One region of the Rhodopseudomonas parapalustris genome, then DNA from elsewhere that is predicted to be linked to it. Evidence: riboswitches for the same ligand, from Rfam matches in the RefSeq annotation. Region 1 holds a riboswitch; each other region holds the start of a gene.
What was found. Region 1 has a riboswitch for cobalamin ahead of M9H71_RS22195 (TonB-dependent receptor). Riboswitches for the same ligand answer to the same signal wherever they lie in the genome.
Positions count from the first base shown of each region.

Region 2: linked by a shared signal. The riboswitch ahead of nrdD (anaerobic ribonucleoside-triphosphate reductase) and the one ahead of M9H71_RS22195 (TonB-dependent receptor) in region 1 are both predicted to bind cobalamin.
Region 3: linked by a shared signal. The riboswitch ahead of M9H71_RS11340 (TonB-dependent receptor) and the one ahead of M9H71_RS22195 (TonB-dependent receptor) in region 1 are both predicted to bind cobalamin.

Region 1 is NZ_JAMKBZ010000035.1:27,205-30,679, forward strand. It holds gene M9H71_RS22195 (TonB-dependent receptor) at 1-1,971, opposite strand, end outside; cobalamin riboswitch at 2,080-2,275, opposite strand; gene typA (translational GTPase TypA) at 2,702-3,475, shown strand, end outside.
Region 2 is NZ_JAMKBZ010000011.1:135,200-138,674, forward strand. It holds gene M9H71_RS12195 (anaerobic ribonucleoside-triphosphate reductase activating protein) at 1-631, opposite strand, end outside; gene nrdD (anaerobic ribonucleoside-triphosphate reductase) at 588-779, opposite strand; gene nrdD (anaerobic ribonucleoside-triphosphate reductase) at 797-1,345, opposite strand; partial or broken gene nrdD (anaerobic ribonucleoside-triphosphate reductase) at 1,479-2,306, opposite strand; cobalamin riboswitch at 2,418-2,621, opposite strand; gene M9H71_RS12215 (hypothetical protein) at 2,641-3,177, opposite strand; gene M9H71_RS12220 (short-chain fatty acyl-CoA regulator family protein) at 3,229-3,475, opposite strand, start outside.
Region 3 is NZ_JAMKBZ010000010.1:101,301-104,775, reverse strand. It holds gene M9H71_RS11350 (MFS transporter) at 1-705, opposite strand, end outside; gene M9H71_RS11345 (DUF938 domain-containing protein) at 816-1,499, opposite strand; cobalamin riboswitch at 1,632-1,834, shown strand; gene M9H71_RS11340 (TonB-dependent receptor) at 1,944-3,475, shown strand, end outside.

The DNA.
Region 1 (3,475 bases):
GCCCGCGTAGTCCACCGCACGGCCGCCGACCACCTGGGTGAAGTCGTCGTATTTGGCCCGCAGCCAGGCGACGTTGGCATCGAGCCGCAGCGTGTCGGTGACCTTGAGGCCGGCCGAGGCTTCGATGCCGCGCGAGGATTGCTGGCCGATCTGCAGCGGGTTGGTGTTGGCGGGGTTCTGCGGATCGCGCGCCAGCAGGTTGTTCTTGACGATCTGATACGCCGCAAGTGTCCACTCGGCACGGCCGCCGGCGAGCTGTTGCTTGATGCCGACCTCGACCTGCTTGCCGGTCGACAGCGCGAAGTCGCGGTTCACGCCCGTCATGGTGATCAGGTTGGTGACCGGATCGACCGCCGTCGCATACTGACCGTACAGCGACAGATCCGGAATCGGATTGTACACCACGCCGACCCGCCAGCTCGGCGCCGAATAGGTCTTCTCGAAGCTGTTCGACGGCGTCAGGAAATCTGTGCGCTCGACCGTCGGATGATCCGAGCGGACGCCGCCGATCACCGAGAGCTGATCGGTCAGGCTGAGGCGATTTTCGGCGAACAGGCCGTATTGCGTCGTCTTGGTGTGGAAGCTCGGCCGGGTCGAGCTGACCCACTGGAAGTTGCCCGGATCGAAATTGTAGGGATTGACCGACGAGCTGCCGGCGTAGGGCGAGTTGTTGGTGTGCGTGAAGGCGATGCGGTTGACGTCGAAGCCGGCGACGAACTGGTTGGCGAGGCCGAACAGATGGCCTTTGAAGGTGGTGTCGAAGCGATTGCCGACCTGCTCCTGGTCGTGAAAGATCTCGATATAGGAGCTGCGGTTGATGTTCCCGGTGGTCGGGCTGAAGGCGTAGCTCTCGACGTCCTTCCAGTGCCGGTGGCTGCTGAGATAATAGGTGACGTTCTTGACCGAAACGCCTTCGGCGACGTCCCACTCGGTCTTGAACTGAGTCCAGTTGTCGCGATAGCGGATGCTGGAGTCGCCGACATTGTAGTTCTTGAACCGCAGCGATTCGTCGATCCGGCCGTTCACCAGCGGAGTGCCGAAATAGCGCGACGGGCTGCGGTCGGCGTAGTCCTCGCTCAGCGTGAAGGCGAGATTGTCGGCCGCCTGCACCCGCACCGAGCCCGAGACGGCGACGTTCGACATCGTATCGCGATCGACCCAGCCGTCGGACATGTTGCCGATCGCCGCCAGCCGATAGGTCACGTTCGAATTGATCGGGCCGCCCGAGTCGACGGCGAGACGCCGCAGCAGGTTGGTATCCAGCGAGATCTCGGCCTCGTTGCGTTGCACGTCGAGCGGCTTCTTGGAGATCACGTTGATGGCGCCGCCGATCGCGCCTTCGCCGTACATCACCGAAGCCGGGCCGCGCAGCACTTCGATGCGCTGCGCCGTCCAGGTATCGAACGGGAACGTCATCGTGCCCGAGCCGACATACATCCGGGTGCCGTCGTACAGCGACATCACCGTGCCGTTGCCGGTGAAGCCGCGGGTGGCGAAGGACAGGCCGCCATTGCCCGGCGCCGGGCTGGCGGTGAAGCCGGTGGCGTTCTGCGTCACCGCGTCGATGACGTTGTGCTGGCCGCGCTCGGCGATGGTCTCGGAGCGAATCACTTCGACGCTGGCCGGTGTCTGGAGCGGCGTCAGGCCGAGTCGGCTGCCGGTCGACGACGGCGTGCCGAGATTGAAGGTGGGGGCAGTGGCCGCACGGGTTGCGGCGGCTTCGGTCGGCGCCGGAGCGGGCGTGGCGGCAGGACGCGAGGCGGCGCGGCGCTGGCGCGACGATCCGGCCTGGGCGGTCGCTCGCGGCTTGGCCGGACGCACGGTCTGGCCCTCGACCACGATCGGATCGAGACCGCGCGGATTCGCCGAGGCGGTTTGGGCTAGGCCGTCCACCGGCCAGAGCAGGGGAACGAGGGCGACAGAGGACAGCAGGCGACGATTGCGCCCGAAAGGCAGAACGGCGGGAGTCATTTTTTGGCTCGCGGCTAACGTGGCACGTCACCGCGAAACAGGTCTGCCGCAGCCTTCTTGCGGGCTACGGTTCGACACGCACCAGGACACCCCGCCCAATGTGTTCGCGTGTGACCACGACTGACGGCAGGTCTCCTGGCTCGCGGGTCGTTGCCTTTCACCGCCTTCCCAGGACCAAGGCCCAGTGGCGTGTGGTGAATGGCTCGCCGCTTACAGTTGCGGGGGCAGCCGCGGAATAGAGCCGGATGGCCCGCACCGCGTTCCCTATTGATCCCTTTCGGGAACCGTCGCTATTCACGGTATTGGACTGACGGCAACGCTGTCAATGAACCGGGAGGAGAAAATCCAACCAGTCCAATGGCTAGCACCTGCGCGTCGAGCCCATCCGTGTCGGCGACGATCCATGTAACGTTATAACATTACATCATTTCGTCAAGCCTATTTGCGAGTCTTTCCCGAAAGCGCCTCAAGACCCCGCACCCGCGCGCCCGAGATTCGGGCATCTGTGCAGCGCCAACCGTCATTGTTATTTCGCGAATTCTGCGTATATTGCGTCGCAACGCGTGCTGGCGCCCGGTCTCGTTTGGCCGGGCCTGTTTTTTGCGATTGCAGATTGCGATTGTCCGGCGCGTTTCAGACACAGGCTGGCTGCGGTGCGTCCTTCGGCGATTCGCGCGGTGTGCCTGTGATCGCGCTGATCAGGCAACGCCCGCAGGACCGACAGAGAGCCATGAAGCTTCGTAACATCGCCATTATCGCCCACGTCGACCACGGCAAGACCACTCTTGTCGACAAGCTGCTGCAGCAGTCCGGCACCTATCGCGACAACCAGCGCCAGGTCGAACGGGCGATGGACTCCAACGATCTTGAACGCGAGCGTGGCATCACCATTCTGGCGAAGTGTACTTCGGTGGTTTGGGGCGACACCCATATCAACATCGTCGACACGCCCGGACACGCCGACTTCGGCGGTGAGGTCGAGCGCATCCTGTCGATGGTCGACGGCGTGATCGTGCTGGTCGACGCCGCCGAAGGCCCGATGCCGCAGACCAAGTTCGTGGTCGGCAAGGCGCTCAAGCTCGGCCTCAAGCCGATCGTCGCGATCAACAAGGTCGACCGCTCCGACGCCCGCGTCACCGAAGTGGTCAACGAGGTGTTCGACCTGTTCGCCGCGCTCGACGCGACCGACGAGCAACTCGATTTCCCGATCCTGTACGGCTCGGGCAAGAACGGCTGGATGTCGGACAAGCCGGACGGCGACCACAGCGAAGGCATGAGGCCGCTGTTCGAGCTGGTGCTCAAGCACGTTCATCCGCCGGTGGTGGAAGAAGGTCCGTTCCGCCTGCTCGGCACCATCCTCGAAGCCAACCCCTATCTCGGCCGCATCATCACCGGCCGCATCGCCTCCGGCACGTTGAAGCCGAACCAGGCCGTCAAGGTGCTGTCGCGCGACGGCAAGCTGGTCGAGCAGGGCCGCATCAGCAAGATCCTCGCCTTCCGCGGC
Region 2 (3,475 bases), on a different contig from region 1:
AGGGGGCGACGGAGCGGAACGGCTGTACCCGCGTGCGTCCGGCGCCCAGTGAGCCGAGATCGGCAGACAGCCGTTCCAGCGCGCACGCGTCAAGCAGATCCGGGTGAACGGTCGTGCGCAGATCGCAACTCACCCCGCTGCCGAGCACAAGCGCAAGGCTGGCGCGCGCGCCGTCGCCGCTGCCGGCGACGCCGGTGATCCGATCGTACTCGGCGAACGGCGCTTTGACGTCGAAGCCGATCCAGTCGAGCAGCGGCAGGACGCGTGCGAGGCGTTCAGGATAAGGCCCCGCAGTGTGCAGTCCGATGCGAAAGCCGAGCGAACGCACTGCCGCGATCGCCAGCGGAAGATCCGACTGCAGCGTCGGCTCGCCGCCGGAGAACACCACTCCGTCGAGCAGCCCGCGCCTTGTCTCCAGGAATGCGAACACGTCCTGCCACGCCAGCTGATCCGGCCCGCGGGCCGGCAGCAGATGCGGGTTGTGGCAGTAGCCGCACTGCCAGGGACAGCCTTGGCAGAACACGGTCGCGACCAGCTCGCCCGGCCAGTCGCAGGTCGACAGCCGGACGAGACCGCCGATCCGCAGCTCAACCGTGCTTGGCGCGGGCTTCGGTGAAGTACTTGCGGTCATTGAATTCGCCGATCTTGCCGCGGTTGAACGAGGCGACGGGACGGTGATAGCCCATCACCCGGGTCCAGATCTCGCAGGGTTGGCGCTCGGCATCGGTCAGTTCGATGGTGTCCATCGCGTCAGTGGGGATGGTCACGTGGGCGTTCATCAATCGTCTCCTTCTGTTCAGTGGGTGGCGGCGAGCCGCTTGGCCGCGAGGCGTTCGGCGTCGCATTTCGGGCAGAAGGCGTGTTCGCCTTCGATGTAGCCATGGGTTGGGCAGATCGAGAAGGTCGGTGTCACCGTGACGTAAGGCAGCCGGAAGTTCTCCAGCGCGCGTCGCACCAGCTTCTTGCAGGCCTCGCCGGACGACAGCTTCGATCCCATGTAGAGATGCAGTACTGTCCCGCCGGTGTATTTGCGCTGCAGATCGTCCTGGCGTTCCAGCGCCTCGAACGGATCGTCGGTGAAGCCGACCGGAAGCTGACTTGAGTTGGTGTAGTACGGATTGTCCTCGGTGCCGGCCTGCAGGATTCCGGGGAAGCGCTTGCGGTCCTCCTTGGCGAACCGATAGGTCGTGCCTTCCGCCGGCGTGGCCTCGAGATTGTACAGATTACCGGTCTGCTCCTGGAACGCGACGATCCTGGCGCGCACATGGTCGAGGACACGGACGGCGAAGCCGTGCCCCCACGGCGTCGCGATGGTCTCGCAGTCCGCGGTGAAGTTGCGGATCATTTCGTTGACGCCGTTGATGCCGACGGTGGAGAAATGGTTGCGCAGCGTGCCGAGATAACGCTTCGAATACCGGCACCTCGTCGCGCAGATCTTCCGGGCAGGTCCAGTCGAAGGTGAGGTTGGTGAACGGCGTCTGCGTGCCCCAGCGCGACGGGACGTTGAGGTTGTAGACCAGTTCCTGGATGCCCTGCAGCACGTCGGCGTAGCTCAGCCCGTCCTTGCGCAGGAACGGCGCGAGGTAGGTGTCGAACGAGCTGAACGCTTGGGCGCCGGCCCATTCGTTCTGCAGCGTGCCGAGAAAATTGACGATCTGTCCGATCGCGCTCGACAGATGCTTCGGCGGGCTGGCCTCGACCTTGCCGGGCACGCCGTTCAAGCCCTCGGTGAGCAACATGCGCAGCGACCAGCCGGCGCAGTAGCCGGACAGCATGTCGAGGTCGTGAATATGCAGGTCGCCGTCGCGATGGGCGCGGCCGACTTCCGGCGGATAGACGTGCGATAGCCAGTAGTTGGCGACCACCTTGCCGGACAGATTGAGGATCAGGCCGCCGAGTGAATAGCCCTGGTTGGCATTGGCGTTGACCCGCCAGTCGGTGCGGTCGAGATATTCGTTGATCGACGCGATCGCATCGACGGCGACCTTGCGGTCGTTGCGCGCCTGGGAGCGCTTCTCACGATAGACGATATACGCCCGCGCGGTGGTCAGGTGGTTCGCCGAGATCAGCACCTGCTCGACGATGTCCTGAATCTGCTCGATCTGCGGCACGGCGCTGGCGAACCGGTGCGCAATGACCTTGACCGACTGACTGGTAAGAAGCCCAGCTTCGAGTTCGCCGAACTCCTCCGTGGCCTGTCCGGCGCGCGCGATCGCGGATCGGATCTTGGCACTGTCGAACGCCGCTTCAGCGCCGCTCCGCTTGATGATCGCTTGAGGAAGGTTGGTCTGGTCGGAAACAGGCATCGGCACACCGCGGGTCGAATTGCGGGCCGGGGTTCAGGCAGGCGCGTGCAAGAGTCGTACGGAGCGCCGTACGCACGGAAGCAAGCGACCCACCGGGACACCCCGCCCAGGGACGTTTGGTTGTTCGCGGCAGGTCTCCTGGCTTGCGGGTCATTGCCTCAGTCCGCCTTCCCGGGATTGCTCCCAGTGGCCTGATGACGTCGGCTCGCCGCTGACAGTTGCGGGGGCAGCTCCGGCTTAGGCGGTAACGCCGCACCGAATTCCCTCTTAGCCCTCGATCAAACGATTCGAGAGACCGCGAATACAATATGTAGTGCTCTGGGCGCTGCTCTTGTCAAGCTGTCGATGTGTCATTGCTGCTGCTCGCGGGCGCGGATGTGGCAGCATCGGCTCGGCGCCAAGCCTCAATCTGGTCCGGACGGTGCGCGAGCGCCGTGATCGGGGCGGGCGGATACAGCACCAGAAACACCGACTTCTTGCCGCTCCGGAAGGAGGTATGGCCGGACGTCGGCAGTCTTCCGTCCTTCGTCCAGCGGCGTCGCTCGTGAGGGGTGATCGTGAGAATCTCGTCCAACTCCTTTGGGTGAATGCGTTCAGCTTGAAAGGCGACGATCTCGGCGTCGACGGCTGCGAGTAGTTTGGACATATCGACCGAAGGCTGTCGGATCGTCGCGTCGACTCCATTGCCGTCGATGCAGGCCTGGAGACGCAGTCTGCGCAAAAGCCTCAACACCCGGCGAACGGCCCCCTTCGCACGGCGCTCTGATCCGAGCGAGATATCGAATGTCGGTTCAAACCGCAGCGCGATACGATCATCACATGGACTGAACCACACATACCGCTTGCAATCACCCTGCTTGTCCGACGTCATGCTCCACCGTGGCGTTTCCGATACGCACTGTTTCGTCTCCCCCGGATCAGGTCAATTCGTCGAATAGGGTGAGAACGAGTTGCGATTTTCATCGACGTGGAGTGGGCGGCCGACCGGAGGGAAAGCGCGTTGCGGGCAGGCCTGCCGTTCGCAGATCCGACAACCCGCGCCGATGGGCGTGGCCGCTGCCGGGTTGGTGAGATCGAGCCCGTCGGAATAAACGAGGCGCCCGGCATGCTGCAGATCGCATCCCAGCGCGACGGCAAAAGTCTTCCGGGGGGCGTGATAACCTGCCTGA
Region 3 (3,475 bases), on a different contig from region 1:
CATCGGATAGGCGATGGCGCCGCACAGCGCCGCGGCGATGAAGCGCGGCTGCCGCACGATCTCCAGCAGCGGCCGGCCGCCGGTACGCTCCGCCGGCTTCGGCCTCGGCGCATCGACGCCCCACAGCACCGCCATCGCGATCAGCGCAATCGCCGCCTGCACCACGTAGGAGAACGCGAACAAATAGGGCTGCCAGACGTCCATGGTCCACTGCACGAGCTGCGGACCGAGCACGCCGGCGAACACGCCACCGGCCATCACCCACGACATCGCCTTCGGGCGATAGGCTGCACTGGCACCGTCGGCGGCGGCGAACCGATAGGATTGCGACACCGCAGCGTACAGCCCGCCGATGAAGGTCGCGGCACAGAACAGCAGGAACGAGCCGTACAGGATGGCGACTGCGCCGAGCACGCCGGTGAGCGTGCCGCAGCCGGTGCCGATCATGAACGCGACGCGGCGACCGTAAACCCGCGCGATCCAACCCGTGGGCAGTGTGCCGGCAGCAAGGCCGAGCACATACATCGACAGCGGCACGGTCGCGAGCGACATTTCCGGCGCGAGCTGGGCGCCGATGATCGAACCGGTCGCGAAGATCACCGCGGCGTTGGCGCCGGTCAGCGCCTGCGCCGCGACCAGCCGCACCACGTTGGAGCGGGCACGGGCATCGTCTTCGACGATGTCGTTGGCCGTCGCATCGACCATCGGCAGGGAATCTCCTCGCACCGGCCGACGCCGGCCGGCGATTGCGCGCGCATCATAGGGCCGGGCGGAGCGCGATCAACCCGCCGCACCATCGGCGGTCGTGCATGGGCCTACGCGGGTTTTGCTCGGACAAACACCAGGATCAGATTGTTGGCCGGCATCTCGACGATCTCGCTCAGCGCCAGGCCGGCGCTGGCACCGAGCCGTTCCACATCCGCAACGTCGCGCACGCCCCACTCGGGATTGGCGTCGCGCAGGCTGGTGTCGAACACCGCATTGCTGAGCGCGGTGTGATCGCCGCCCCGCTTGTACGGTCCGTACAGCACCAGCATGCCGTCCTGGCGCAGCAGCCTGCCAGCCCCCGCCAGCAGTCCTTCGGCGACGCGCCATGGCGCGATGTGCAGAACATTGGCGCAGAACAGCGCCAGCAGCGGCCCGGGCGCAGCCGCTTCGCCTGGCACGACCGACCAGGCGGGATCGGCAAGGTCGATTCGCTGGGGCGGGCGCAAGTTCGGCAACGCCGCATGGGCGCGCCAGGCGGCGATGCTCTTGAGGTGCTGGTCGTTGACGTCGCTCGGCCACCACACGATCGAGGGATGTTCGCGCGCCAGCGCTGCGATGTGTTGGCCGGTGCCGCTGCCAGCTTCGAGCACGTCACCCTGCCGGCCGGCGAGCAACCGCGCCAGCGCGGCGCGGATTGGCGCATCGTTGCGATGAAATGCAGCGGCATCGAGCCGGCCGTCGGGCTCGACGCGCCGTCCATCCTTGCCGAACTCCACCACGAATTCCGCCATCGCCCGCCTGCCGCTCCAACTATCGTGCGAGGTGTACAGGCGCGGCTGTTACACGCAAGTCACAGCCGGTCACAATCCGACCACGATTGCACCCGTCGTCGCCTTCGACGAATTGACTCGCGAATCCCGCAACTTCTAGATGGCGTCGACGGTTCCCGAGAGGGATGAAAAGGGAATACGGTGCGAGCGCTGCCATTTCTGCGTTCCAGGCCGTAGCTGTTCCCGCAACTGTAAGCGGATCGTCTTTCGTCGGATGCCACTGGGAACCTCGGTCCTGGGAAGGCGACGGAAGATCAACCGCGAGCCAGGAGACCTGCCGTCACTCGTGGTCACACGCGAAGTTGCCGGCCGGGAATTGCAGGCATTGTCTTCACCGCTTCCGTTAAGCTCGGTGAGACCTCGTTCGCTGTGACGTGCCACAGACGTCAGCCGAGGTTTGACCTTATGCACTCCCGCTCCGCCGCGCCGCGGCCTTGCTCCGCCCTTTCGCGCGCCCTTCTCGCTTCGACCATTCTGGTGCCCGCGCTCTCGCTGGCAACGCCCGCCGCCGCGCAGGACGTCCTGCCGGAGATCGTCGTCAGCGCCACCTCGACCCGCACCTCCAACGCCATCGTCGGAACGTCGAGCACGGTGATCACAGCCGAGGACATCGCGCGTTCACCGGCCCAAACCGTGCAGGACATCATCGCGCAGACGCCCGGTGTGCAGAGCACGTCGCTGTACGGTGGCGTCAACGGCACCGGCTCCTCGGTCGATCTGCGAGGCTTTGGCGCCACCGCGACCTCAAATACGTTGTTCCTGATCAACGGCCGCCGTCTCAACGACCTCGATCTGCAGGGCATCGACTTGTCGAGCCTCCCGCTGCAATCGATCGAGCGCATCGAGATCACTCGCGGCGGCAGCGGCGCGGTGCTGTACGGCGACAATGCTGTCGGCGGCGTCATCAACATCGTCACCAAGACCGGTGCCGGCGGCCCACCCGCAACGTTCCGCGCCGAAGGCGGCGTCGGCTCGTTCAATCAGCGCCTCGCTGCGGTGTCGGCAGCTTTCAATTCTGGCCCATGGTCGACATCGGCCTTCGCAAATCACGTCCGTACCGACGGTTACCGCACCAACAACGCGCTCGAACAGAACAATGCGCTGGGTGAACTGCGTTACACGACGAGCGACTTCAGCGCGTTCGTCAACATCTCGGGCGACAATCAACGCCTCGGCCTGCCGGGCTCGCGGACTGTCGATCCGTCGATCGGCCTCAACGAGCTCCAGACCGACCGCCGCGGCACCAACACGCCGTTCGACTACGCCGACAAGCAGGGCACCAACATCACCGCCGGCTTCACCAAATCGCTGTGGGACGGCGCCGAACTGATCGTCGACGGCGGCCTGCGCGACAAGCGTCAGCAGGCCGGCTATTTCGGCAGCTTGCCGCTGTTGAGTTCCCGCGCCAGCTCGTTCGACGCACATCTGCAGACCTGGTCGATCACGCCGCGGCTGAGCATCAAGAACGCGTTCTTCGGCCTGCCGTCGAAGATCCTCACCGGCCTCGACTATTACGACGCGACCTATGATTCCGACCGCGGCCAATATCGCGGCACGCCGCCGGTTCACGTCTACAACCTGTCGCAGAAGACCCTCGCCGGCTATTGGCAGCAGACCATCGCCGTCCTGCCGAGCACCGACTTCTCCTATGGCGGCCGGGTGCAGAGCGTGAAGGTCGAAGCCACCGACCGGCTCAATCCGCTGGCGCCCGGCTATTTCGGCGGAGCGCAGGCGCTGCCGCTGGACAGCACCGAGACCCAGCATGCGCTGCATGTCGGCCTCGAGCATCGCTTCAACGACGTGTTCAGCGTGTTTGCCCGCGCCGCCCGCGCGTTCCGCACCCCGAATGTCGACGAACGTGTCGCCTCCGGGCCGTCATACGATGCATTCTTCAATCCGATCCCGGGCACGTTCGCGCTCAAGACCCAGACCTCGGT